Regions from separate parts of the Ewingella sp. S1.OA.A_B6 genome, predicted to be linked through region 2. Evidence: predicted binding sites of a transcription regulator. Region 2 holds the regulator's gene; each other region holds the start of a gene.
What was found. The regulator ArgR, encoded in region 2, controls arginine synthesis, uptake and breakdown. The targets are predictions, from matches to a motif close to ANTGAATAAAAATACANT.

Region 1 (8,054 bases), on a different contig from region 2:
GGAACTCGACGGCCAGCTCGCGGGCGGCGGCGGCGTTGCACCTTTAAGCGGCGCGGAGGCTGACTTGTGTGAATTGCAGAAAATGTATTTCCTACCTTCTCTTCGCGGACAAGGTTTAGCCAAAAAACTGGCGTTGCAAGCCATGGAATTTGCGGGTACTCAGGCTTTCACACGCTGCTATTTAGAAACCACCGCCAGCCTGACGCAGGCCATTGCTCTGTATGAACGTCTGGGGTTTGAGCATATTGATGGCGCACTCGGCAACACGGGGCATACTGACTGCGAAGTCACGATGCTGAAATACCTATAATTATCGAGTCGTTTAATCGAAGGTGCAGAAATCAGAATGTTCAGTTATAAAGAAATTTCCACCCTGAACGAATTGGAATTAATGGTCTACAACACCATTATCCAGAATACGGGCAAGGTGATGTATATGACCATTCGTGAACTCGCTGATGTCGCCGGTGTTTCTACCACCACGGTTTTACGTTTCTGCAAAAAAATGCATTGCGAGGGTTATTCTGAATTCCGCATTCGCCTTAAGTTATATCTTGAGCAGGATGAAAAACCGCCCGTCTCTTTTGGCATCAGTGAAATCATCAGTTACTTCAAAAGCATTAATAACAGCGAATTTGATGAATTATTAGATCTTGCCACTTTACAAATAGCCAATGCGCAAAGAATAATATTTGTTGGCATAGGAACATCAGGGGCATTAGGAAAATACAGTGCGAGATTCCTCTCCAATATCGGAAAGTTCAGCACTTATATTGATGACCCTTACTATCCGATTAACAGCGACATGTATCAGGATGCTCTTGCGATTATTTTATCTGTTTCCGGTGAAACAGAAGAGATCATCCGTATTGCCAGCCAGTTCCGCTTGCAGAATTGTAAGATCATCAGCCTGACTAACAGTGAGAACTCAACCCTGGCACGTATGGCGGACCTGAACATATCCTACCACATGCCGCCTATCCTGCTGGAAGGCCAATATAATATTACGACACAGATCCCCGTCTTGTACATTATCGAAACTATTTGTAAAAAATTGCCGACGTTAATAACCTCAAAAGCCATTTCCCGCCCGAAATAAAACAGGGCGTTTTATCAATGTGACATCTACCCAATAATGTATTTTGTTATATCGTGACTTCACACCTCCTTTTGTTACACTTCCTCCTGAAAGTATAAAAATAAAAACCTTCCCTATACAGATTGCATTTATCCTCAAAGTAATTGGAGCTATAGCAAGGCAGCAAGCCGAATGAATCACGATACGTTGACTCAAGTAAGTCATTCGTTTGAATAAGTGCAGCTAATATTGCTACCGCATCAATTACCAAGAGGATAAGGAGAATAATAATGGCGATTGATTACGCTCAGACTGCTCAGGATATTGTAAAATATATCGGTAGCAATAATAATGTGATTAGCGTCACACATTGCGCGACCCGTTTACGTTTTATTTTAAAAGATAACAGTGCCGTCGAAAAAGAAGAGTTAAAGCGCGTCAAAGGTGTGATCACTGTTATTGAAGCCGGTGGCCAGATGCAGGTAGTGATCGGCAATCACGTCAGCGACGCCTATAAGCAGGTGCTAAAAATCATCACCGTTGATGAAAATGCGCTGATCGATGCGCCGAAAGTCGGCATTGTCAGCCGTTTAATGGACATTATCTCCAGCATCTTCGCCCCTTTTCTATACCCGCTGGCCGCCTGCGGAATTTTGCAAGGCATCATCTCTTTTCTGGCAGCTATTGGCTGGATGGATGCCGCCAGCGGCACTTACCGCATTCTTAACTTCGTTTCATGGACCGGCTTCACCTTCCTGCCTGTGCTGGTAGCCTTCACCGCAGCGAAAAAATTCAACGTTAATCCGTTTACCGCAGTGATCAGTGCCTGTGCTCTGATAAGCCCCGACTATATGAATATGCTGACGGCCAACAGAATTACCACCGTCAACTCAGCTGACCCCACTATCCAGCAATTGATGCAAGAAGCCCTGAGTAACCCGCAGGTCGCTCATATTCTTAATAACATTGCCGGTATCCCACTCTCGTCACCGACACTGGATTTCTTCGGCATTCCAGTCCAATACCTGAGCTATACCGCGTCGGTTATTCCTATCATTCTAATGGTCTGGGCGATGTCCTACATCGAACGTTTCTTCGAACGCATTTTGCCAGGCGTGGTGCGTAATCTTTTCACCCCCATGTTTTGTATAGCAATTATGGTGCCGTTAACGCTGTTGGTGTTCGGCCCGGTCGGTAACTTGATTGGTGGTGCTATCGGCGGTGTTTATAACACATTGTATAATCTCAGCCCGGCGGTCGCAGGCTTCGTTGTTGGTGCTTTCTGGCAGCCACTGGTCACCCTTGGAGTGCATTGGGGCATTACGCCGGTCACCGTTGGAAATTACGCAACGCTGGGTTATGACACCTTTACCGGCCTCCAGGCGTCAGCCGTTTTTGCCATGACCGGCAGCATGTTTGGGGTCTACCTGAAAACGCGTAACCGCGAGATGAAAGGTATTTCTTTATCAGCAGGGATCACCGGCCTGTTTGGTATCACAGAACCCGCTATTTATGGCGTGGCATTGCGTCTGAAAAAACCGTTCTTATGCAGCTGCGCGGCAGGCGGTATTGGCGGTGCCATCGCCGGTTCATTCAATGCGGTGTCGTGGAGTTACTGCCTGCCGGGCATTGCCGTACTGCCGGTGTTCTTCAGGGAAGGGCACATGCCACAGTTTCTCGGCTTCCTGTTATCAATATCCGTGGCCTTTGTGCTCGGTGCGCTGTTTACCTGGCTGGTAGGCTTCAATGATGAGCCTGAGGTCGTTACCACCAAAAAAATGCAGGCAGAAGCTCCACGGGCAACACAAACACAAATGAATTAAGTCTGAAATAATATTTATAGCGCGGAATTTTTTGTCCGCATAAAGGGAGAACGGGATGAGTCATCAGTTACCGAAAGATTTCTTGTGGGGCGGCGCGGTAGCGGCGCATCAGGTTGAAGGCGGCTGGAATAAAGGCGGTAAAGGCGTGAGCATCGCCGACGTGCTTTCCGGTGGCGCGCACGGCGTTGACCGCGTAATGACCGATGGCGTACTGGACGGTTATCGCTATCCGAACCACGAAGCGGTGGATTTCTATTCACACTACAAAGAAGACATCGCGCTGTTCGCCGAGATGGGCTTCAAATGTTTTCGCACCTCAATTGCCTGGACGCGCATTTTTCCTAACGGAGATGAGTTGCAGCCGAACGAAGCAGGTTTACAGTTCTACGACGACATGTTCGACGAACTGCTGAAACACGGCATCGAACCGGTGATCACCCTGTCGCACTTTGAGATGCCATGGTATCTGGTCAAAGAGTACGGCGGCTGGAAAAACCGTAAAGTGGTCGATTTCTTTGTGAAGTTCAGCGACGTGGTGCTCCAACGTTACCAGCACAAAGTGAAATATTGGATGACCTTCAACGAGATCAACAACCAGCGAAACTGGAACTATCCACTGTTCGGTTATTGCTGCTCGGGCGTGGTATTCACCGAGCAAGAGAATCCTGAAGAGACAATGTATCAGGTGCTGCACCACCAGTTCGTGGCCAGCGCTAAAGTGGTGAAACTGGGTCACGCCATCAATCCTGACTTCCAGATTGGCTGCATGGTCGCCATGGTGCCGCTCTACCCGTTCTCCTGTCACCCGGATGACGTGATGTACTCGGTTGAGTCGATGCGGGAACGCTACTTGTTCGGCGATGTGCATATGCGCGGTTATTACCCGTCATACATCCTCAACGAGTGGAAACGACGCGGTTTCACTCTCCAAATGGAAGAGGGTGATCTGGACGCGTTGCGTGAAGGTTGCGCCGACTACATGGGCCTGAGCTACTACATGAGCAATGCCGTTTCCGCCCATAATCCAAGCGACGACAACGGATTATCTGGCTTTGCTGGCAGCGTGCCGAATCCGCACGTCAAAGCCTCCGACTGGGGTTGGCAGATTGACCCCGTCGGCCTGCGTTATTCCCTGAGCGTACTTTACGAACGTTATCAGAAACCATTGTTCATCGTTGAAAACGGCTTCGGTGCCATCGACAAAGCCTCACCTGACGGCATAATCCACGATGATTACCGTATCGCCTATTTAAAAGCTCATATCGAACAAATGAAGAAAGCCGTGTTCGAAGATGGCGTGGACCTGATGGGCTACACGCCTTGGGGCTGCATCGACTGTGTGTCGTTCACTACCGGCGAATACAGCAAACGCTATGGCTTTATTCACGTCGACAAAAACGATGACGGCACCGGCACCATGGCGCGGTCACGTAAGCAGAGTTTTGAATGGTATAAGAACGTCATTGGCAGCAATGGAGAAGTGCTTTAAGTCAGTGCTGCATTGAATAAGTCAAAAAGCGGCATATGATACAGAGAATGAGCACGAAATTAGCGGATGGCGGCTCTCAATCATTGAGTCAAATAAATCCAACGCTCATTCTCTATCAATCCTATTTCTGTTTTTACTCCGAGGCTTAATTGTGTCTGACAGTACCGAGGCAGGGCACACTTTCCTCGCAAATCTGGGTAAAATTCGGCTTCGTTCGGGTGATCCTGAGGCAACGGATTGGCTGATTTCACAAGCTAAATTAGATAGCAATTCCAGAGATATGGGCTAGTCGGTTTTTCTGGCCAAGATTGTGGCAAATCGTAGCTTTATCCGGTCGCCATTATCATCCGTTTTATGTAACTGCCCCAGATCTTCATTGTATTTAATAATCTCCCATCCTGGATAATAGTCTCTGAGATCGCCTGATTTAAAGGTAAACGGGAAAGGCAGTAAACAGGGGTAGTCTTCACTATCCATTGCAGCAACAATCAGGTTATATCCCCCTTTTGCTGTACAAGACTGCATATTCTCAATTAGTGAAGGGATCCGCTCGCGCTGGAGAAACATAAAAACGACGGTAGAGAGAATAAAATCAAACGATCCGTCAAAGACAAGCGTGTTGAGGTCTTTTTCCCCGGCGGTGATGGCTGGCAGGTCTTCTAATTCGATGAGCTTATTAATATGGGCGATACTGTCCGTATTTTTATCCCACGCCGTGACATCAAATCCTTTCAGATTCAAATAAAGCGCATTCCGGCCCACTCCACAACCCAGATCCAGCGCCCGTCCTGGCGGGATAATCCTGGCAGCTTCAATCACTTCAGAATGCGTACCGGTCATCTGATACTTTTTAGTGAAATAGTCTTCTGCAGTACAGTAGAAGGCAAGTTGGCACTGCAAATCTTCAGAGAAAGAGACAATCCGGTGCCACTGCTGCGGCTCAATATAGGGGGAAGCATTTTGTGGTGTGAAGACAAAAGACTCAGTCACTTCTCCGGGCTCCGTCATCATGGCGAAGGTCAATGAACCTTGAAGAATAGTCAGCTTGGCCCAGGTTCCGGCTTGAGTGTTATGTTTTTGCGTAAAGCTGTGAGGCAGCGTTTTACTGTCCCATAAGGGCATGAGTTTATAAGGCAATAGTGGATTCATTCGTGTTCTCCTGTCTGCGCACGGTTAAGTTGATGAGCTGCGGTCGGTCCTGTTATTGGAGGCTCAATTCACGTAGTAACATACTCATTCTCTGCAGTAATGATAACCTCAAGCGGATGCAGCGCCCATTCTCGGGCAATTTTCCTGCCATGCTCGCGGCACTCTTCCAGCATTCCCGCGATCTTCGGCATCATTACGTTATTCATGGTGGAAGAGCGGACGAATACGCCTTTGGAGCGGAAAGCTTGGGTCAGGACTTTCAGCGGCGGTTGATCAACAAAATGTTGAGAGAAAAACAGAACATTGGTCTGCTTGTGCACGTGCTCTGGATATAGATGCAGGGAATCTTCACAGACTGGCCAAACGGCTGGGGATTAAATCGTAACGGGTGCTGTGGTATATAGACGGTTAATAATAAGTTTACGCTGTAAATATCATGAAAAAAGGCTACCGAAACGGCAGCCTTTCATCTATTTAGTGCAGAAATACGAGATGATTAATGACGCTTACCGTCATCATCTTCATCAACTAACTCGCCTTCCTTGCCTTCTTCATCACCTTCTTCGCCGTCTTCATCTTCGTCGTCGCCTTCGAAATAAGTCCCCCAACCGTCATAGTTCACGCCCTGGGCTTCGGCCAGATTCATCAGTTGTTCAACCTGTACGTCAATCTGTTCGGCATTCAGCGCAATTTCGCTGATCACATCGCAGCACATTACGGTAGTACCGTCTTCAACTTCCAACTCTTCTGCGTCGGTAACTTCATAACCCAATTTGAAAGCTTCAACCGCCGCTTTCTCCAGCACGTCGAAGTTCTCTGATGATAAGTGGTGTTCAATAGTATAAAGCGCGTCAGGATCGCTGCCATCTTCCAGCAGTTCCTCGATGATTAAGCGGGTTTCTTCACGTTGTTCTTCCAGCAACTCACGATTTGCCATGCCTCAGTCCTCAATCAATGTGACGTATATTGCCGCTATTTTCACACAGCCAAGGGCCAGCCTCCACTATAAACGACAAAGTTTTTATTTCGGGGTTGTAATTGCATATTCATACATATAAATTGAATTTATATTCACCATAAAATGCAAAGGCATTGGAGAGGAACACCATGAGTCTTTTGAGTAAACGTCATTTTCTCAGGTTACTGGATTTTACCCCGTCAGAAATTACATCCCTCCTCCAGCTCGCTGTCGAGCTAAAAGCCGCGAAGAAAAATGGCACTGAGAAAGCCCACCTGCAAGGAAAAAACATCGCGCTCATCTTCGAAAAAGACTCGACCCGTACACGATGCTCTTTCGAAGTTGCCGCTTATGATCAGGGCGCAAACGTCACTTACCTCGGCCCAAGTGGCAGCCAGATCGGCCATAAAGAGTCGATGAAAGACACCGCACGCGTACTGGGAAGGATGTACGACGGTATTCAGTATCGTGGTTTCGGTCAGGACAAAGTCGAGATGCTGGCGGAGTTCTCCGGCGTCCCGGTCTGGAACGGCCTGACCAACGAGTTTCATCCGACGCAACTGTTGGCCGACCTGCTGACAATGCAGGAGCAACTGCCAGGCCAGCCGCTTAAAGGCATGAAACTCGCCTATCTGGGTGATGCGCGAAACAATATGGGCAATTCGTTGCTGGAAGCCGCAGCGCTGTGCGGTCTGAATTTACGTCTGGTGGCGCCAACGGCCTGCTGGCCGGATGCCGAACTGGTCGCGACCTGCCAACATCTGGCTCAGGAGAATGGCGGCAGTATCTTGTTGACGGAAGATATTGCGACCGGTGTGAAAGGCGCCGACTTTTTGTACACCGACGTCTGGGTGTCGATGGGTGAACCCAAAGAGACCTGGAAAGAGCGCATCAACTTACTGCGCGCCTATCAGGTCAACAGCGCGATGCTGGCCCTGACTGGTAATCCGCAGGTGAAATTTCTACATTGTCTGCCCGCGTTCCATGACGACCAAACGACCCTCGGCAAACAGATGGCCGAAGAATATGGTCTGCACGGCGGCATGGAAGTGACTGATGACGTGTTCGAATCACCGCACAGCGTCGTGTTTGATCAGGCTGAAAACCGCCTGCACACCATTAAAGCAGTGATGGTTGCCACGCTCGGTTCACTCTGATCCCACCTTGGCCCGACGCCTACTTTACCGCGCATCGGGCCGTTTTTTGGCTGGAATAGCTTCACCCGCTTTTACATAATATTGCAGTTTTTCAGGTCATATCCCCGCCAAAACGCCGATTTTTCAGCTAACCTTTTTATTAAAGCACTCCTTCTTTTGCCGTTTTCAGGCGAAGGGGTAAAAAAAGGGCATCGCGATGAAATCAGTGAATTTGGAATACGTACTGCGCCTGGAAAGTTTATTGAGCCGGATTTATCCCAGGGAACACATTGCCGACCTGCTGAAAAAAATTCTCCATCTGGCAGAGAAATGGGATTACGGCAAACACCGCACCACCGATTGGGTCGATGGCACTCATATTTATCTCATCACCTATGGCGATAATATTACCCACGGTGAG
Region 2 (8,054 bases):
AAGAAAAAAAGCGCAGTTCTTGCGATAGCATTTATCTGCACTGTTTTTCAAGTACAATCCCCATTACAGTAAGTGCCATGTGCCAATGTGAGCCAGACCTCATTGCGGTGAAAAGTAACGCAGCCGAAAAAACACCATGAACCTAGAACAGATAATCGATCTCACAGAGCAGGACATGGATGCGGTAAACGCAACCATACTTGAGCAGCTGAATTCAGATGTTTCACTCATCAATCAGCTGGGATATTACATCATTAGTGGCGGGGGCAAACGCATTCGCCCAATGATCGCCGTTCTTGCTGCACGTGCCTTATCTTATAAGGGTAACAAGCACATCACTGTCGCTGCACTTATTGAGTTTATCCATACGGCAACACTGTTGCATGATGACGTCGTTGATGAGTCAGATATGCGTCGCGGGAAAGCAACGGCCAATGCCGCGTTCGGCAATGCCGCGAGCGTTTTAGTGGGTGATTTTATCTATACCAGAGCTTTCCAAATGATGACTGATCTAGAATCATTGCCCGTACTGGCATTGATGGCAAAGGCGGTCAATGTCATTGCTGAAGGCGAAGTTCTACAATTAATGAATTGCAACGACCCGGACATTACCGAAGAAAGCTACATGCAGGTTATTTACAGTAAAACTGCACGACTGTTCGAAGCTGCATCACAAGCTTCGGCAATGCTGGCCAATGGCACTGAAGACCAAATTCAGGGCTTACAGGATTACGGTCGTTATCTTGGTACCGCTTTCCAGTTAATCGATGATTTGCTCGATTATGACGCGAATGGGGAAACTCTGGGTAAAAATACCGGTGACGATCTGAATGAAGGAAAACCAACACTTCCTTTACTTCACGCGATGAAAAATGGCAATGCAGAGCAATCTGCCATGATCCGTAAGGCCATTGAGGAAGGTAATGGCCGTCACTTGCTGCAACCGGTATTGGCAACAATGCATCAGTGGGGTTCACTAGAGCACACTCGACTGCGGGCAGAAGAGGAAGCTGACAAAGCTATTGTTGCATTACAAGTTCTGCCTGAATCTGTTTACCGCACTGCACTTGAGGCGCTTGCTCATATTGCTGTCAGACGAAACTTTTAACCGTCCCCAAAATCATCTTTGAGCATGTACCGCCCATGCGGTACATGCTGCCAGTAACACCCAGTCTCAAGTAGTACGCAGACGCTGTAGAACTTCAGATAACCCCTCCCTGACAATAAACTTTATGATCATTTCACGCTCTTGTTGCTTCAGTTGTTTGTAACTTTCAATCCAAATTACCAAGGGATCCTGATGTGAAGAATATACATATTCCGCAGATTGTTCTTTCATCTCCAGGCAGTTCATCGCGTTGATGGGCAAGCTATCAATATGGTATTCAACAGCCTTTCCCTGAACACCATGCCTGCGACGCTTGACCCAGGCATTACGCCGCGCCATACCGTGGATCCCTTGAGTCGAGGAAGGTAACCCCTCAAAACCAATCAGTTCATTTGCTGAAAACCACTCTTTTTTCATAACGTTCCTTTTCAGATGGCACGCAGGCCTATTCGAATATGTTAGAAATCCTTGAGATGGCGAATAGTTTTATAAAAACCATCACCTTTCCTTTTAAATGTACATTTAATAACTGCACATAAGTTATAGCATTACTTAATAGAAAGAAGAAACACGAATTAACCACCCACCTTTCACATACATCAGAAAATTATTAATTACTTTATGAAACAAAAAAATAATACATTAAACTTTCAGAAAGAAACCAAACTAAAAACAAAACGAAAATCAAAATAAAGACAATAAATACAAAGTCATACATAAAATGTATTCCATTAGCCAGACACTATCCTGTTGAAAGCAGCACCATGAAGTGCTAAGAACGCGCACTGTGTTAAATGTATGTCTAAATCGAACAGTTAATATCAAAAAAAAATTATTATTCACATCTCATTAATAACCAAATATTTATAAACACCTGTTGCACTCTATCTGCAAAAAATCAAATTACGCATTTGCGTTAATTGCCATAAAGAGATATTTTTCCAGAAGATAAACAACATATTTTTTAGAAACAAAAACATCAACTCCGAGATGCAATATTTCAGATCTTGATTCCATAAGTCACACTGACGTTAAAAAACCATTGAATATTTTGCCTATAATGAAGGGAATACACATGAAAGGACGTAAAGAAAATTGGCATCAGGCAGACATTATCGCAGCGCTGAGAAAAAAGGGAACCACTTTGGCGGCGGTCTCTCGCGGCGCCGGGCTAAGTTCATCAACACTGGCTAATGCATTGTCTCGACCATGGCCTAAAGGTGAACGTATCATTGCCGATGCGATTGGCATCCATCCATCAATGATTTGGCCAAATCGCTATTTTGATGCGGCAACCTCGCAACGAATAGAACGCAAAATGAGAGCACCGAATAAAAACTGAACTCGTACTAATAAAAAACCGCCGTAAATGACGGCGGTTTATCAAGAATCATGTAACGGGGATCAGTTATTGATGAATTGCTCACCCAGTTCAATATCTTTGCGCAATACATCAAGCATTGAGTCAAGAGAGCTTTGCTCAAATGCACTCAACTTGCCGATGCTCTTCAGTTCAGCGACACCATTTTGACCCAACAGAATCGGCTGAGCGAAGAAACGTGCATATTCGCCCTGACCTTCTACATACGCGCACTCTACAACGTTACTCTCGCCTTGTAGTGCACGAACTAAGGATAAACCAAAGCGCGCAGCTGCCTGGCCCATAGAGAGTGTAGCAGATCCACCACCGGCTTTAGCTTCAACCACTTCAGTACCCGCATTCTGGATACGTTTGGTTAAGTCAGCCGCTTCACTTTCGCTAAAGGTAACACCAGGGATTTGCGACAGGAGTGGCAAAATAGTGACACCTGAATGGCCGCCAATCACCGGAACTTCGATATCCTGTGGCTGTTTGCCTTTCAGTTCAGCAACAAAAGTATTCGAACGTATTGCGTCGAGAGTGGTTACGCCAAACAATTTATTTTTGTCGTAAACACCCGCTTTTTTCAACACTTCAGCAGCGATAGCTACCGTAGTATTCACCGGGTTAGTGATGATACCAATGCACGCTTTTGGGCAGGTTTTCGCCACTTGTTCTATCAGATTGCGAACGATGCCCGCATTGACATTGAACAGGTCAGAACGGTCCATCCCCGGCTTACGTGCGACGCCGGCAGAAATCAACACCACATCAGCTCCCACTAATGCTGGAGTAGCATCTACTCCACTGAAACCTATAATTTTTACAGCTGTAGGGATATGACTGAGGTCGACAGCAACACCCGGCGTTACCGGGGCAATGTCATACAGAGAGAGTTCTGAACCTGAAGGCAGCTGAGTCTTGAGTAGAAGGGCGAGGGCCTGGCCAATACCGCCAGCTGCACCGAGAACTGCAACTTTCATCCTATACTCCTTTTTTATCATAAACTTAAAAAGCGCCGTGAATTCATCTAGTTATGACCTTAATCTACTGAACCGCCAAACACAATCAACTAATCCAGATTGTGAGAAGCCACGCAGTATTAAGGTTGTATGTCGGCTTAATTTAAGATTACTTTGTTGATGCTTCAGCAGCATAAACAATAACATCATAAAAATAGCGTCACGAAACACGACAGGTTAACCGGCAGTTACATTACACCCGAAGACAACATCAGAACAATATCATTTTTATAACAATTTAATTACCAATACAGGCGGCAGCAGTGCACAAAATTTTGCATATTCATCATATTTAACCATTTGCTTTTTGAGCCTGATTCCATCTATTTAGGTCTAGTTCATGTGGTATTACAGAACATTTATTGCATAACAATTCAAATATATGCATAATATTCAGCACTATTGTTATTACCTCAGGGTGTAAAATGCGTAATCCTGCTAAACAGGAAGATCTGATCAAAACCTTCAAGGCATTATTGAAGGAAGAGAAGTTCAGTTCTCAGGGGGAGATCGTCCTCGCCTTACAAGAAGAGGGCTTCGAGAACATCAATCAATCGAAAGTCTCGCGCATGCTGACCAAATTCGGCGCGGTACGTACCCGAAATACCAAAATGGAAATGGTCTACTGTCTGCCCGCTGAAATTGGTGTCCCTACGACCACCAGCCCATTGAAAAATCTGGTTTTAGATATTGATTACAACGAGGCCGTCGTGGTTATACGCACCAGCCCAGGTGCAGCACAGCTGATTGCGCGCATGCTGGACTCTTGGGGGAAATCGGAAGGTATTCTGGGTACTATCGCCGGTGATGACACCATTTTCACCACCCCAGCCAGCGGTTTCAGCGTTAAACAGCTTTATGAAGACATCCTTCACCATTTCGAACAGGAGCTGTAAGCGGCCCTCTATTGCGAAGTTAATGAATAGCGCCATATCACGACATGCAGGTTACCCGCCGTTTGCTCTTCAAGGTATCCTGCAAGTAACGCTATAGTATTACGACTCATTTTTCTCTAGCTATCTGCCTGCAAAACACCTGATGTTGATCTACAGCGGCGCTGCTATCCGATCACTTCCCATGTAAAGCTGACCCTCATAAGTAACATCACCTTCATATTTTAGTTTCAATGGGCTAATAACTGCAAAATTTACGCGCAGATGGCCAAATCAACTTAAGCGCTGATTTTAAAATAAAAAGTCATTCTTTTTTAAATCTCTTTTTATGCTCTCCATACACCAAATTCGATCCATTAAAAAGCACAGCGAGAACTGTGCTTTTTTATTCTCAAAACCAGAATGTTAAAACTCTTTTACTGCGCTGGCCTTAGCCGCTAGTGCATCAAGGAGTTTGCTATGAATACCGCCGAATCCGCCGTTGCTCATCACCAGAATGTGATCGCCCGGCAGCGCGGCTTTAATCACCAGATCCACCAGCGAATCAACATCTGCACTCCAATGCGCAGGCTGGATGCAGTGTTCGGCTACTTCAGCGACCTGCCACGGAATATGCTGTGGTTGCAGCAGGAACACTTCATCCGCCCGCCCCAGCGCAGGGGCCAGTTCGTTTTTACTCAGCCCCATTTTCATGGTATTTGAGCGAGGTTCGAGAACCGCCAGAATGCGTGCAGTACCGCCTACCTTACTGCGCAGTGCGGACAGCGTGGCGAGAATTGCCGTTGGATGATGCGCGAAATCATCATAGACGCTGACGCCAAATGCTTCGCCGCGCAGTTCAAGACGACGACGGGCATTGATGAAACTATCCAGCGCTTTGCAAGCATCCTCCGGTTTCACACCGACGTGGCGGGCAGCAGCAATGGCCATCAGCCCATTATGCATATTGTGTTCGCCTACCAGGGACCAATTCACTTCACCGACCTTTTCTCCATGAAGCATCACGGCAAAGGAGCTGGAATCTGGCGCGACCTTTTTTGCATCCCATGCACAGGCCTCGGCTTCACCCACGAACTCCTGTTCACTCCAGCAACCCATTGCCATCACTTGTTTCAAGGGAGTGTCATGCTCAGGCAGGATAATTTTACCCTGGCCAGGCACCAGGCGGACCAAATGATGGAACTGTTTCTGAATAGCTTTAAGATCGTCGAAAATATCCGCGTGATCAAATTCAAGATTATTGAGGATCAACGTACGCGGGCTGTAATGGACAAACTTGGAACGTTTGTCGAAGAAGGCGCAGTCGTACTCATCAGCCTCAATGACCATGAATGGGCTGTTACCTAGACGGGCAGAAACGTCGAAATTCCCCGGCACACCACCGATGACATAACCCGGTTCGTAGCCACAGACTTCGAGGATCCAGGTCACCATGCCAGCGGTTGTCGTTTTGCCATGCGTACCCGCCACGGCAATCACCCAACGGCCCGGAAGCACATGGTCGTGCAGCCATTGGGGGCCTGACACGTAGGGAATGCCTTGTTCCAGCACGGCTTCAACACAAGGGTTACCGCGTGTCATGGCGTTGCCGATAATCACCAGATCCGGCAGAGGATCCAGTTGAGAAAGATCGTAGCCCTGGATCAGTTCAATACCCTGATTTTCCAGCAGCGTACTCATTGGAGGATAAACGTTGTTATCTGAACCGGTAACCTGATGCCCTTGTGCACGTGCCAGCATCGCCAGCCCGCCCATAAAGGTGCCGCAAATCCCAAGAATATGAATGCGCATATGTTTTCCATTAATGCCTTTAAGTCAGCGGCTATTCTACCGCTCAGAATCCTCCAGAAGAAATGGATTTGCCTAGGATTCACTCATATATTTGGGCTAAACTGCTCTCGCTAATGTAAAGGGTTTATTAATAAACCGTTATCCATCCTAGATTCAGGGAATGCGTCATGAAAACGTTAGGCGAATTTATTGTTGAAAAGCAGCAGGACTTTCCCCACGCGACCGGTGAACTCACCGCCCTCCTTTCAGCAATAAAACTCGGCGCCAAAATTATTCACCGAGACATCAACAAAGCCGGGCTGGTCGATATCCTCGGTACGAGTGGTGTGGAGAACGTGCAGGGCGAAGTTCAGATGAAGCTCGACCTGTACGCCAATGAAAAGTTAAAAGCGGCCATGAAAGCGCGCGGTGAAATTGCCGGTATCGCGTCAGAAGAAGAAGATGAGATCGTCATTTTTGAAGGGGAACGCGCTGAGAATGCAAAATACGTGATTTTGATGGACCCGCTGGACGGATCATCGAACATTGATGTAAACGTCTCCGTGGGAACTATTTTCTCTATTTACCGCCGTACAACCCCTCTCGGGCAGTCAGTCACCGAAGCAGACTTCCTGCAACCGGGTAACCGCCAGGTCGCGGCCGGCTATGTAGTTTATGGCTCCTCGACGATGCTGGTCTACACCACCGGTGCGGGTGTTCATGCCTTCACTTATGACCCTTCACTTGGCGTATTCTGCCTGTCACATGAAAAAGTCCGTTTCCCTGAAAAGGGCAGCATGTACTCAATCAATGAAGGCAATTACATTAAATTCCCGCTCGGCGTTAAAAAATACATCAAGTATTGCCAAGAGCAGGACGAAGCCACGCTGCGCCCTTATACCTCACGCTATATCGGCTCGCTGGTTGCTGACTTCCACCGTAACCTGCTCAAAGGCGGCATCTACATTTATCCAAGCACCGCAAGCCATCCTGCCGGCAAACTGCGTCTGCTGTACGAATGTAACCCGATGGCCTTCCTGGCTGAACAAGCGGGCGGCAAAGCCAGTGACGGTAAAAACCGTATTCTGGACATTATTCCGCAGAAACTGCATGAACGTGCCCCTTTCTTCGTCGGCAACTGTTCGATGGTCGAAGATGCAGAACGCTTTATTGAGCAGTTCCCCGACGACGCATATCCACAATAAATACGTTTTAGCTCTGTACAAGACTTACGTTAATAAAAAACATCAACAAAAAGGTCCAGCACAAGCCGGACCTTTTTTTACGGCTGAACATCTTAGAACGAACAGCCTCTCAGACAACATCCTGACGATGCAGTTTGAAGACTGATACGCTTTGCGCCAGTATCTGCGCCTGCTCTTCCAGCGAACGCGTGGCAGCCGTCGCTTCTTCGACCAGTGTGGCATTTTGCTGCGCCACCAGATCCATTTGGGTGATCGCAATATTCACCTGCTCGATACCATGAGTTTGCTCTGAAGAAGCAGTGGATATCTCACCCATCAGGCTGGTGACACGGCGTACTTCGTCGGCAATCTCGGTCATGGTGGCAGCGGCAGATTTCACCATTGCTTCCCCTTCTGAGATACGGCTTTCGGAATCGACAATCAGCTCTTTAATTTCCTTCGCGGATTGCGCACTACGCTGAGCCAGACTGCGCACCTCGCCCGCTACTACGGCAAAACCACGCCCTTGCTCACCGGCTCGTGCAGCTTCAACCGCAGCGTTCAGCGCCAGAATATTGGTTTGGAATGCGATACCGTCGATGACTGTAATAATGTCAGTAATGCGTTTCGAACTGTCTGTAATAGCGCGCATTTTATCCATCACCTGGTGCACCACCTGACTGCCTTTATCCGCAATACCCGATACACTTTGCGCCA
Region 3 (8,054 bases), on a different contig from region 2:
TATTCCGCCAGCCACAGATCGGCCTTGGCAAACACCATTTCAAGCATACCGATGCGGGTTGAGAAGAACGGCCAGTCGCGGCACATAGATTCCAGCTCATCGCGTTTACCTGCATCCACCACGGCTTGCAGACCGGCACCTGCGCCTAACCAGGCAGGCAGCATCAGGCGGTTTTGCGTCCAGGCGAAGATCCAGGGAATAGCACGCAGGCTTTCGACGCCGCCGTTGGCTTTACGTTTTGCCGGGCGTGAACCCAATGGCAATTTCCCCAGTTCCTGCTCCGGCGTTGCGGCGCGGAAATAGGGCACGAAGTCTTTGTTTTCGCGCACATAGCCGCGGTACATGTTGCAGGATACGTCAGACAGCTGTTCCATGATATCCACCCAGGCCTTTTTAGGTTCCGGAGGTGGCAGCAGGTTGGCTTCCAAAATCGCACCAGTATAGAGCGCAAGGCTGCTGATAGTGACTTCAGGCAGGCCAAATTTGAAACGTATCATCTCGCCCTGTTCGGTCACGCGCAGGCCGCCTTTCAGGCTGCCCGGCGGTTGTGACAGCAGTGCCGCGTGGGCAGGTGCGCCGCCGCGACCAATCGAGCCGCCGCGTCCGTGGAACAGCGTCAACAGAACACCGGCTTTCTCACAGGTTTTGATCAGCGCATCCTGCGCGCGGTATTGTGCCCATGATGCTGCCATTACGCCCGCATCTTTCGCGGAGTCGGAATAACCGATCATCACCATCTGCTTGCCCTGAATACAGCCACGGTACCAGTCGATACTCAGCAATTGGGTCATGACGGAATCAGCATTGTTCAGGTCGTCTAGGGTTTCGAACAGCGGTGCGACGGGTAGTGCGAACGGACAGCCCGCCTCTTTCAACAGTAAATGTACCGCAAGCACGTCTGACGGGGTTTTTGCCATCGAAATCACGTAGGCGGCAATTGACCCTTCCGGCGCTTCGGCGATGACCTGACAGGTGTCGAGCACTTCTTTGGTGAACTCGCTTGGCTCCCAGAAACGCGGCACCAGTGGACGCTGAGAATTCAGTTCGCGGATCAGGAATGCCTGTTTGTCAGACTCTGACCAGCTTTCGTAGTCACCAAGGCCCAGATAGCGGGTGATCTCGGCAATCGCGTCGGTATGACGGGTGCTCTCCTGACGAATATCTATACGTACTAACGGCACGCCGAAACAGCGCACGCGGCGCAGTGTATCCAGCAACTGGCCGTTAGCAATAATGCCCATGCCGCAAGCTTGCAGCGACTGGTAACACGCGTATAGCGGCTCCCAAAGCTGCTCATTGTTCACCAGTAAATCATGCGGGGCTGGCATGCGCTCGCCTTTCAGACGCGCTTCCAGATAGGCTTGGGTGGAAAGTAGCTGAGTACGCAAACGTTTCATAATCACGCGGTAAGCTTCAGTCTCACTTTCGGCATCGGCGAGTGCTCGCAACTCTGGTGTACACTCGGTCATGGAAAGTTCGGAAACCAGTACCGCGATGTCGCGCAGGAACAGGTCAGTGGCCTTCCAGCGGCTCAGCAGTAGCACGTGGCGGGTGATGTCGGCGGTGACGTTTGGGTTGCCGTCGCGGTCGCCGCCCATCCATGATGTGAAGCGCACCGGTACGGCCTCAACTGGCATTTTGTAGTCGAGCGAGGTTTCCAGTTGTTCGTTGAATTCACGCAAGAAAGCAGGAACGCCTTCCCAAAGACTGTTTTCAACTACCGCAAAACCCCATTTGGCTTCATCAATCGGAGACGGACGATATTTGCGGATTTCATCGGTATGCCATGACTGGGCGATCAGCTGGCGCAGACGGCGCATGATCTGTTTGCGTTCGTAGTCAGCCAGATCGTTATGGTCGAGTTGCTTTAGGCAGCTGTTCACTTCGACCAGTTTGTGGATCAGTGTCCGGCGGGCAATTTCGGTCGGGTGTGCGGTTAACACCAGCTCGATGGAAAGTTGTTCAACCGCGTCACGCAGTTGCTGGGAAGTCAGATTTTTGGACTTCAAACGATCAATCAGTTGCGCCAGTGCATCCGGATTACTCGCGGCTTCGCCGTGTGGCGAAATGCTGTGATATTGCTCAGCAACATTGGTTAAATTCAAAAATTGGCTGAAAGCACGGGCCACAGGCAGCAGTTCATCGTTGGACAAATTTTGCAGCGTGGAAAGCAACTCCTGACGATCTGCATCATTACCGGCACGTGAGGATTTGGATAACTTACGAATTTTCTCAACACGGTCAAGGATCTGCTCTCCCAGCGTATCTTTGATCGTGTCGCCAAGCAGTTTCCCTAAGGTACTGACATTACTACGCATTGCGGAATATTGTTCGTTCATATCGCCTCTGACCCGTTCTCATATTTAAAATTATATTTTGTAAATAAACATCACCCGTTAGACGCTTTCGCCATAATTCATTTTTACGCTGCGAACGTGATCACATTTTCAAAAACAGCACCTGTTTTACCGCAAAAATGCCCATTCCCTCACTAGAAAAATGGTGTTTTAGGCAAATTCACTGAATTTTCATCATCACCAGCCACATATCAGTTTGGCTAATCGCGCTTTTGTACAGTATCAAAGGACACCCGCAGGTACTCTGTTTGTTTCTGTCGCCTTGGAAATACAGAATTAGTGGTAGCAGAAATGGTTCACAACCTGTGTGATCAACTCGCGGGTTGGTTTGATAAATGCAGTATCAAGGTATTCATCTGGCTGATGCGCCTGTTCTATTGAACCGGGGCCAAGCACCAGCGTCGGGCAGAGTTCCTGAATGAACGGCGCTTCGGTGCAGTAGTTGACGATCTCGGTTTCCACGCCGAGCAACTTTTCCACTACCTGAACCAACGGGTGGTCCGGCGGACATTCATATCCAGGAATCGGTGGATGTAACGCTTCTATGGCCACCCGGCCCGGCCAGCGGCTGCTTACCGGTTCCAGCGCTTCCTGAAGCAAACCGTCAAGGTCAGAGAGCGTCAGTCCCGGCAGCGGGCGGATGTCCATGTGCAATTCGCAGCAGGCACAGATGCGATTGGCCGCGTCACCACCGCTGATATGGCCGAAGTTCATGGTTGGATAAGGAATAACAAAACCGCTGTGGTTGTAACGCTGTTTCAGCGTATTACGTAGGCCAATCAGCTGGGTGATCGACTCATGCATCAGGTCGATAGCATTAACGCCACGACCAGGGTCGCTGGAGTGACCGGATTGACCGGTTATGCGTATCGCATTCGAGATGTGGCCTTTATGCGCACGTACCGGTTTCAGGGACGTCGGTTCGCCGATGATCGCGCAGTCCGGACGAATTGCGGTATTCCTGGAAAAATAGCTGGCACCGGCCATGGTGGTTTCTTCATCGGCGGTTGCCAGAATATATAGCGGTTTAGTCAGTTTGCTGGTATCGATATCACGTAGTGCATCGAGGATAAAAGCAAAGAAACCTTTCATGTCTGCTGTACCCAAACCGTACAGCTTATTTTCGTGTTCGGTCAGGGTAAAAGGGTCGCGGGTCCAGCGGCCATTGTCATAAGGAACCGTATCGGTATGACCTGCCAATAACAAGCCGCCTGCGCCTTCACCTATGCTTGCCAACATATTGAATTTATTGTGGGTGTTGGGCACCGATTGAATCTCAACCTTAAAACCGAGATCGCGGAACCAGCCAGCCAACACATTGATTAAGGTTTCATTACTCTGATCCAATGCGCTGTCTGTAGCACTGATCGAGGGTATCGCGATTAATGCCCGGTATAGCTCAATAAAAGGAGGTAATTTCATCTTCATTGTTGACAGCCTTTAGTTAGGGTAGTATTCATATTCATGCAGTTTATGTGAATAAAAATACAATAAACCAGAGCGTAAGGAAACCGGAAGTTTTACCGGCCCTGTAAAACGAAATGGTTGAAAATCTCGCGGGTGAACGGCGTATAACGCGGTGAACCCTGTTACCTAAAGAAGTACGCTGTGTTGCAGAGCAATACGGTTAAGTTGAGAAGGTGAACAGACCCCATGTTAAATACGCTGATTGTTGGTGCCACTGGTTATGCAGGAGCTGAACTCGCGACCTACCTGAGCCGCCATCCACATATGAACATAACCGGTTTAACGGTTTCAGCGCAAAGTGCAGATGCAGGGAAATTACTTTCTGATTTGCACCCTCACTTGAAAGGCATCGTTGATCTGCCTGTTTTAGCGATGAAGGATGTGCAGGAAGCTGCGAAAGGCGTTGATGTTGTTTTCCTCGCAACGGCTCATGAAGTCAGCCACGACTTAGCGCCGCAGTTTCTGGCTGCCGGTTGTGTGGTGTTTGATCTCTCCGGCGCGTTCCGCGTCAAAAAACCTGAGTTTTACGCCGAATTTTACGGCTTTGAGCACCAGCATATCGACTGGCTGGACAAAGCGGTGTACGGCCTGGCCGAATGGCAGGCTGACAAAATCAAAGAGGCACAGTTGATCGCTGTTCCGGGCTGCTATCCGACGGCTTCACAACTGGCGATCAAACCTTTGCTCGAAAATGATCTGCTTAATGACAGCCAGTGGCCGGTGATTAACGCCACCAGCGGCGTCAGCGGTGCAGGGCGCAAAGCCTCTATTGGCAACAGTTTCTGTGAAGTTAGCCTAAAGCCATATGGCCTGTTCAACCACCGTCATCACCCCGAAATTGTTGAGCACCTTGGCGTGCCGGTGATTTTCACTCCACATTTAGGTAATTTCCCACGCGGTATTCTTGCTACCATCACCTGCCGTCTGAAAGCGGGGGTGACGGAGCAGGATGTTGCGCAAGCTTTCCACAATGCCTATCACGATAAACCTCTGGTACGTTTATACGCCAAAGGTGTTCCGGCACTGAAAGATGTGGTCGGGTTGCCGTTCTGTGATATCGGTTTTGCAGTTAAAGGGGAACATCTGATTGTTGTCGCGACCGAAGATAATCTGCTTAAAGGCGCATCAGCGCAGGCAGTGCAGTGCCTGAACCTGCGATTTGGTTTCCCCGAAACGCTCTCCCTGATTTGATAAATATTACATTAAAGTCAAATACTTATTTTTTAACCGATTGAGGCGCAAACAGCTATGAATCCGTTAGTCATTAAATTAGGTGGTGTGTTACTGGACAATGAAGAAGCGCTCGAGCGCCTGTTCATGGCGCTGGTGACTTATCGCCAGCAATATCAGCGCCCATTGGTTATCGTTCACGGTGGTGGCTGTTTGGTCGATGAGCTGATGAAAAAGCTTAACCTGCCGGTGGTTAAAAAAGCCGGTCTGCGTGTCACCCCAGCTGACCAGATTGATATTATTACCGGTGCACTGGCTGGCAGCGCGAATAAAGCCCTACTTGCGTGGGCGATTAAAAATAATATCAATGCGGTTGGCCTGTCGCTGGCCGATGGCGGTTCTGTCAGTGTGACGAAGTTGAGTGAAGAGCTGGGTAATGTCGGTAAAGCCGAAGCCGGTTCTCCGGTGCTGATTAACATGCTGACCGGGTCAGGCTATCTGCCGATTGTCAGTTCTATCGGTATCACCGCGTCTGGTGAGCTGATGAACGTCAACGCCGATCAGGCTGCGACGGCCCTTGCGGAAACGCTGGGCGCAGATTTAATCCTGCTGTCAGATGTCAGTGGTATTCTCGATGGCAAAGGCCAGCGTATTCCTCAGATGTCGGCGCAAGAAGCCGAGTTGCTGATTGAGCAGGGTATTATTACCGACGGCATGATTGTTAAAGTTCACGCCGCGCTGGACGCAGCCCGTACGCTTGGACGCCCGGTGGACATTGCCAGCTGGCGTCACGCCGAGCAGTTACCGGCACTTTTTAACGGTACCGCGATCGGCACCCGAATTCTGGCGTGATCGCCGTATGTAAAACCCCATTGACCGACTTGTTGAATCAATAAAATTTTTAAAGGAAATCATCATGGTAGCAACCAAAGGCATCAAGAAAATTGTTCTGGCTTACTCCGGCGGCCTGGACACCTCAGCGATCATTCCATGGCTGAAAGAAAACTATGGCGACTGCGAAGTTGTGGCGTTTGTGGCTGATATTGGTCAGGAACGTGGCGATCTGGAAGGTATTGAACAAAAGGCTCTGCGTACCGGTGCCTCTGAATGCCACGTGGTTGATCTACGTGAAGAGTTCATCAAAGAGTACGTTTATCCGGTGCTGAAATCAGGTGCTCTGTACGAAGGCAGCTATCTGCTCGGTACTTCAATGGCGCGTCCGTTGATTGCGAAGGCACAGGTTGAGCTCGCACTGAAAGTTGGCGCAGATGCACTGTGTCACGGTGCGACCGGTAAAGGTAATGATCAGGTGCGTTTCGAAACCACCTACACTGCGCTGGCACCACAGTTGAAAGTGGTTGCGCCATGGCGTGAGTGGGATCTGCGTTCCCGTGAAGCCCTGCTGGATTACCTGAAAGAGCGTAATATTCCAACCACCGCATCGCTGGAAAAAATCTATAGCCGTGACGAAAATGCATGGCACATCTCCACCGAAGGTGGTGTGCTCGAAAGCCCGTGGAATGCAGCTAACAAAGATTGTTGGGCATGGACTGTTGCTCCGGAAGATGCACCGGACCAGGCTGAAACCGTTACCGTTAAAGTGGAAAAAGGCGAAGTCGTTGCAGTAAACGGCGTAGAACTCAGCCCGTTCCAGTGCCTCGAAGCGCTGAACGTACTCGGTGTGAAACATGGCATCGGTCGTATCGACATTGTTGAAAACCGCCTGGTCGGCATTAAATCCCGTGGCTGCTACGAAACCCCGGGCGGCACCATCATGATGGCGGCATTGCGTGGCGTTGAGCAGTTGGTTCTGGATCGCGACAGCTTTAAATGGCGTGAGCAGTTGGGCCATGAAATGTCTTACGTGGTTTACGATGGCCGCTGGTTTGCACCACTGCGTGAGTCTATTCAGGCTGCTGCAGATGCACTGGCTGAAGACGTTAATGGCGAAGTGGTCATCAAACTCTACAAAGGCACAGCCTCAGCGATTCAGAAAAAATCGCCGAACAGCATGTACTCTGAAGAGTTTGCCACCTTTGGTGAAGACGAAGTGTATGACCACAGCCACGCGGGCGGCTTTATTCGTCTGTTCTCGTTGTCATCACGCATTCGCGCACTGAACGCTAAGAAATAAGATAGGCTATTTTACTTGCCATTTTTGGGCTTGGGCAGTGCTCGAAATCCTCATGTACTGTATGTACGCTGCGGTTTCTGCGCGCTGTCCGCACCCAAACTGGCTGTGACAATAACGCCTGTTTACGGATTACATTAAGGGCGCACAGGCTGCGTCCTTTTGCATACATTTCAGGAGGAGATTTTATGGCACTTTGGGGCGGACGTTTCAGCCAGGCAGCCGATCAACGGTTTAAAGAGTTAAACGATTCACTACGCTTTGATTACCGGCTGGCAGAGCAGGATATCGTCGGGTCAGTGGCCTGGTCAAAAGCGCTGGTGACAGTCAATGTACTGACCGCTGACGAACAGCTACAGCTTGAAGAAGCATTGAATATCTTGCTGGAAGAAGTCCGTGCTAACTCGCGTGCTATTTTGGAAAGCGATGCTGAGGATATTCACAGCTGGGTTGAGCAGAAGTTAATCGACAAAGTCGGCAACCTCGGCAAGAAATTGCACACCGGCCGTAGCCGTAACGACCAGGTAGCAACTGACCTCAAGCTGTGGTGCAAAGAGCAGGTGGTTGAACTGCAACTGGCGGTAAAACAGCTGCAACATGCATTAGTGGAAACGGCTGAAGCTAATCAGGATGCCGTTATGCCGGGCTATACGCATTTACAACGTGCTCAGCCGGTAACGTTCGCCCACTGGTGCATGGCTTATGTAGAAATGCTGGCGCGTGATGAGAGCCGTCTACAAGATACCCTGAAACGCCTAGATGTTAGCCCGCTGGGCAGTGGCGCATTGGCTGGTACCGCCTATCCGATGGATCGCGAACAGCTGGCTGGTTGGTTAGGTTTTGCTTCAGCCACCCGCAATAGCCTGGACAGCGTGTCTGACCGCGACCACGTGCTGGAACTGCTTTCTAATGCATCGATAAGCATGGTT

Region 1: argF (ornithine carbamoyltransferase) is a predicted target of ArgR. The motif match lies at 6,598-6,615, and genes of this name have one in related genera.
Region 3: argC (N-acetyl-gamma-glutamyl-phosphate reductase) is a predicted target of ArgR. The motif match lies at 3,832-3,849, and genes of this name have one in related genera.

Annotation. Positions count from the first base shown of each region.
Region 1 covers NZ_JBLJFK010000005.1:185,634-193,687, reverse strand. The annotation lists gene ACMV8I_RS13315 (GNAT family N-acetyltransferase) at 1-310, shown strand, start outside; gene ACMV8I_RS13310 (MurR/RpiR family transcriptional regulator) at 347-1,099, shown strand; gene ACMV8I_RS13305 (PTS transporter subunit EIIC) at 1,369-2,901, shown strand; gene ACMV8I_RS13300 (6-phospho-beta-glucosidase) at 2,957-4,390, shown strand; gene tehB (SAM-dependent methyltransferase TehB) at 4,676-5,539, opposite strand; partial or broken gene ACMV8I_RS13290 (anaerobic nitric oxide reductase flavorubredoxin) at 5,644-5,799, opposite strand; gene rraB (ribonuclease E inhibitor RraB) at 6,036-6,476, opposite strand; gene argF (ornithine carbamoyltransferase) at 6,647-7,654, shown strand; gene ACMV8I_RS13275 (alpha-amylase family glycosyl hydrolase) at 7,851-8,054, shown strand, end outside.
Region 2 covers NZ_JBLJFK010000003.1:214,253-222,306, forward strand. The annotation lists gene ispB (octaprenyl diphosphate synthase) at 137-1,108, shown strand; gene ACMV8I_RS10760 (DNA-binding protein) at 1,175-1,525, opposite strand; gene ACMV8I_RS10765 (helix-turn-helix domain-containing protein) at 2,184-2,450, shown strand; gene mdh (malate dehydrogenase) at 2,513-3,451, opposite strand; gene argR (transcriptional regulator ArgR) at 3,916-4,386, shown strand; gene mpl (UDP-N-acetylmuramate:L-alanyl-gamma-D-glutamyl-meso-diaminopimelate ligase) at 4,789-6,174, opposite strand; gene fbp (class 1 fructose-bisphosphatase) at 6,342-7,358, shown strand; gene ACMV8I_RS10790 (methyl-accepting chemotaxis protein) at 7,468-8,054, opposite strand, start outside.
Region 3 covers NZ_JBLJFK010000012.1:101,626-109,679, forward strand. The annotation lists gene ppc (phosphoenolpyruvate carboxylase) at 1-2,339, opposite strand, end outside; gene argE (acetylornithine deacetylase) at 2,634-3,785, opposite strand; gene argC (N-acetyl-gamma-glutamyl-phosphate reductase) at 4,011-5,015, shown strand; gene argB (acetylglutamate kinase) at 5,073-5,846, shown strand; gene ACMV8I_RS18010 (argininosuccinate synthase) at 5,911-7,128, shown strand; gene argH (argininosuccinate lyase) at 7,314-8,054, shown strand, end outside.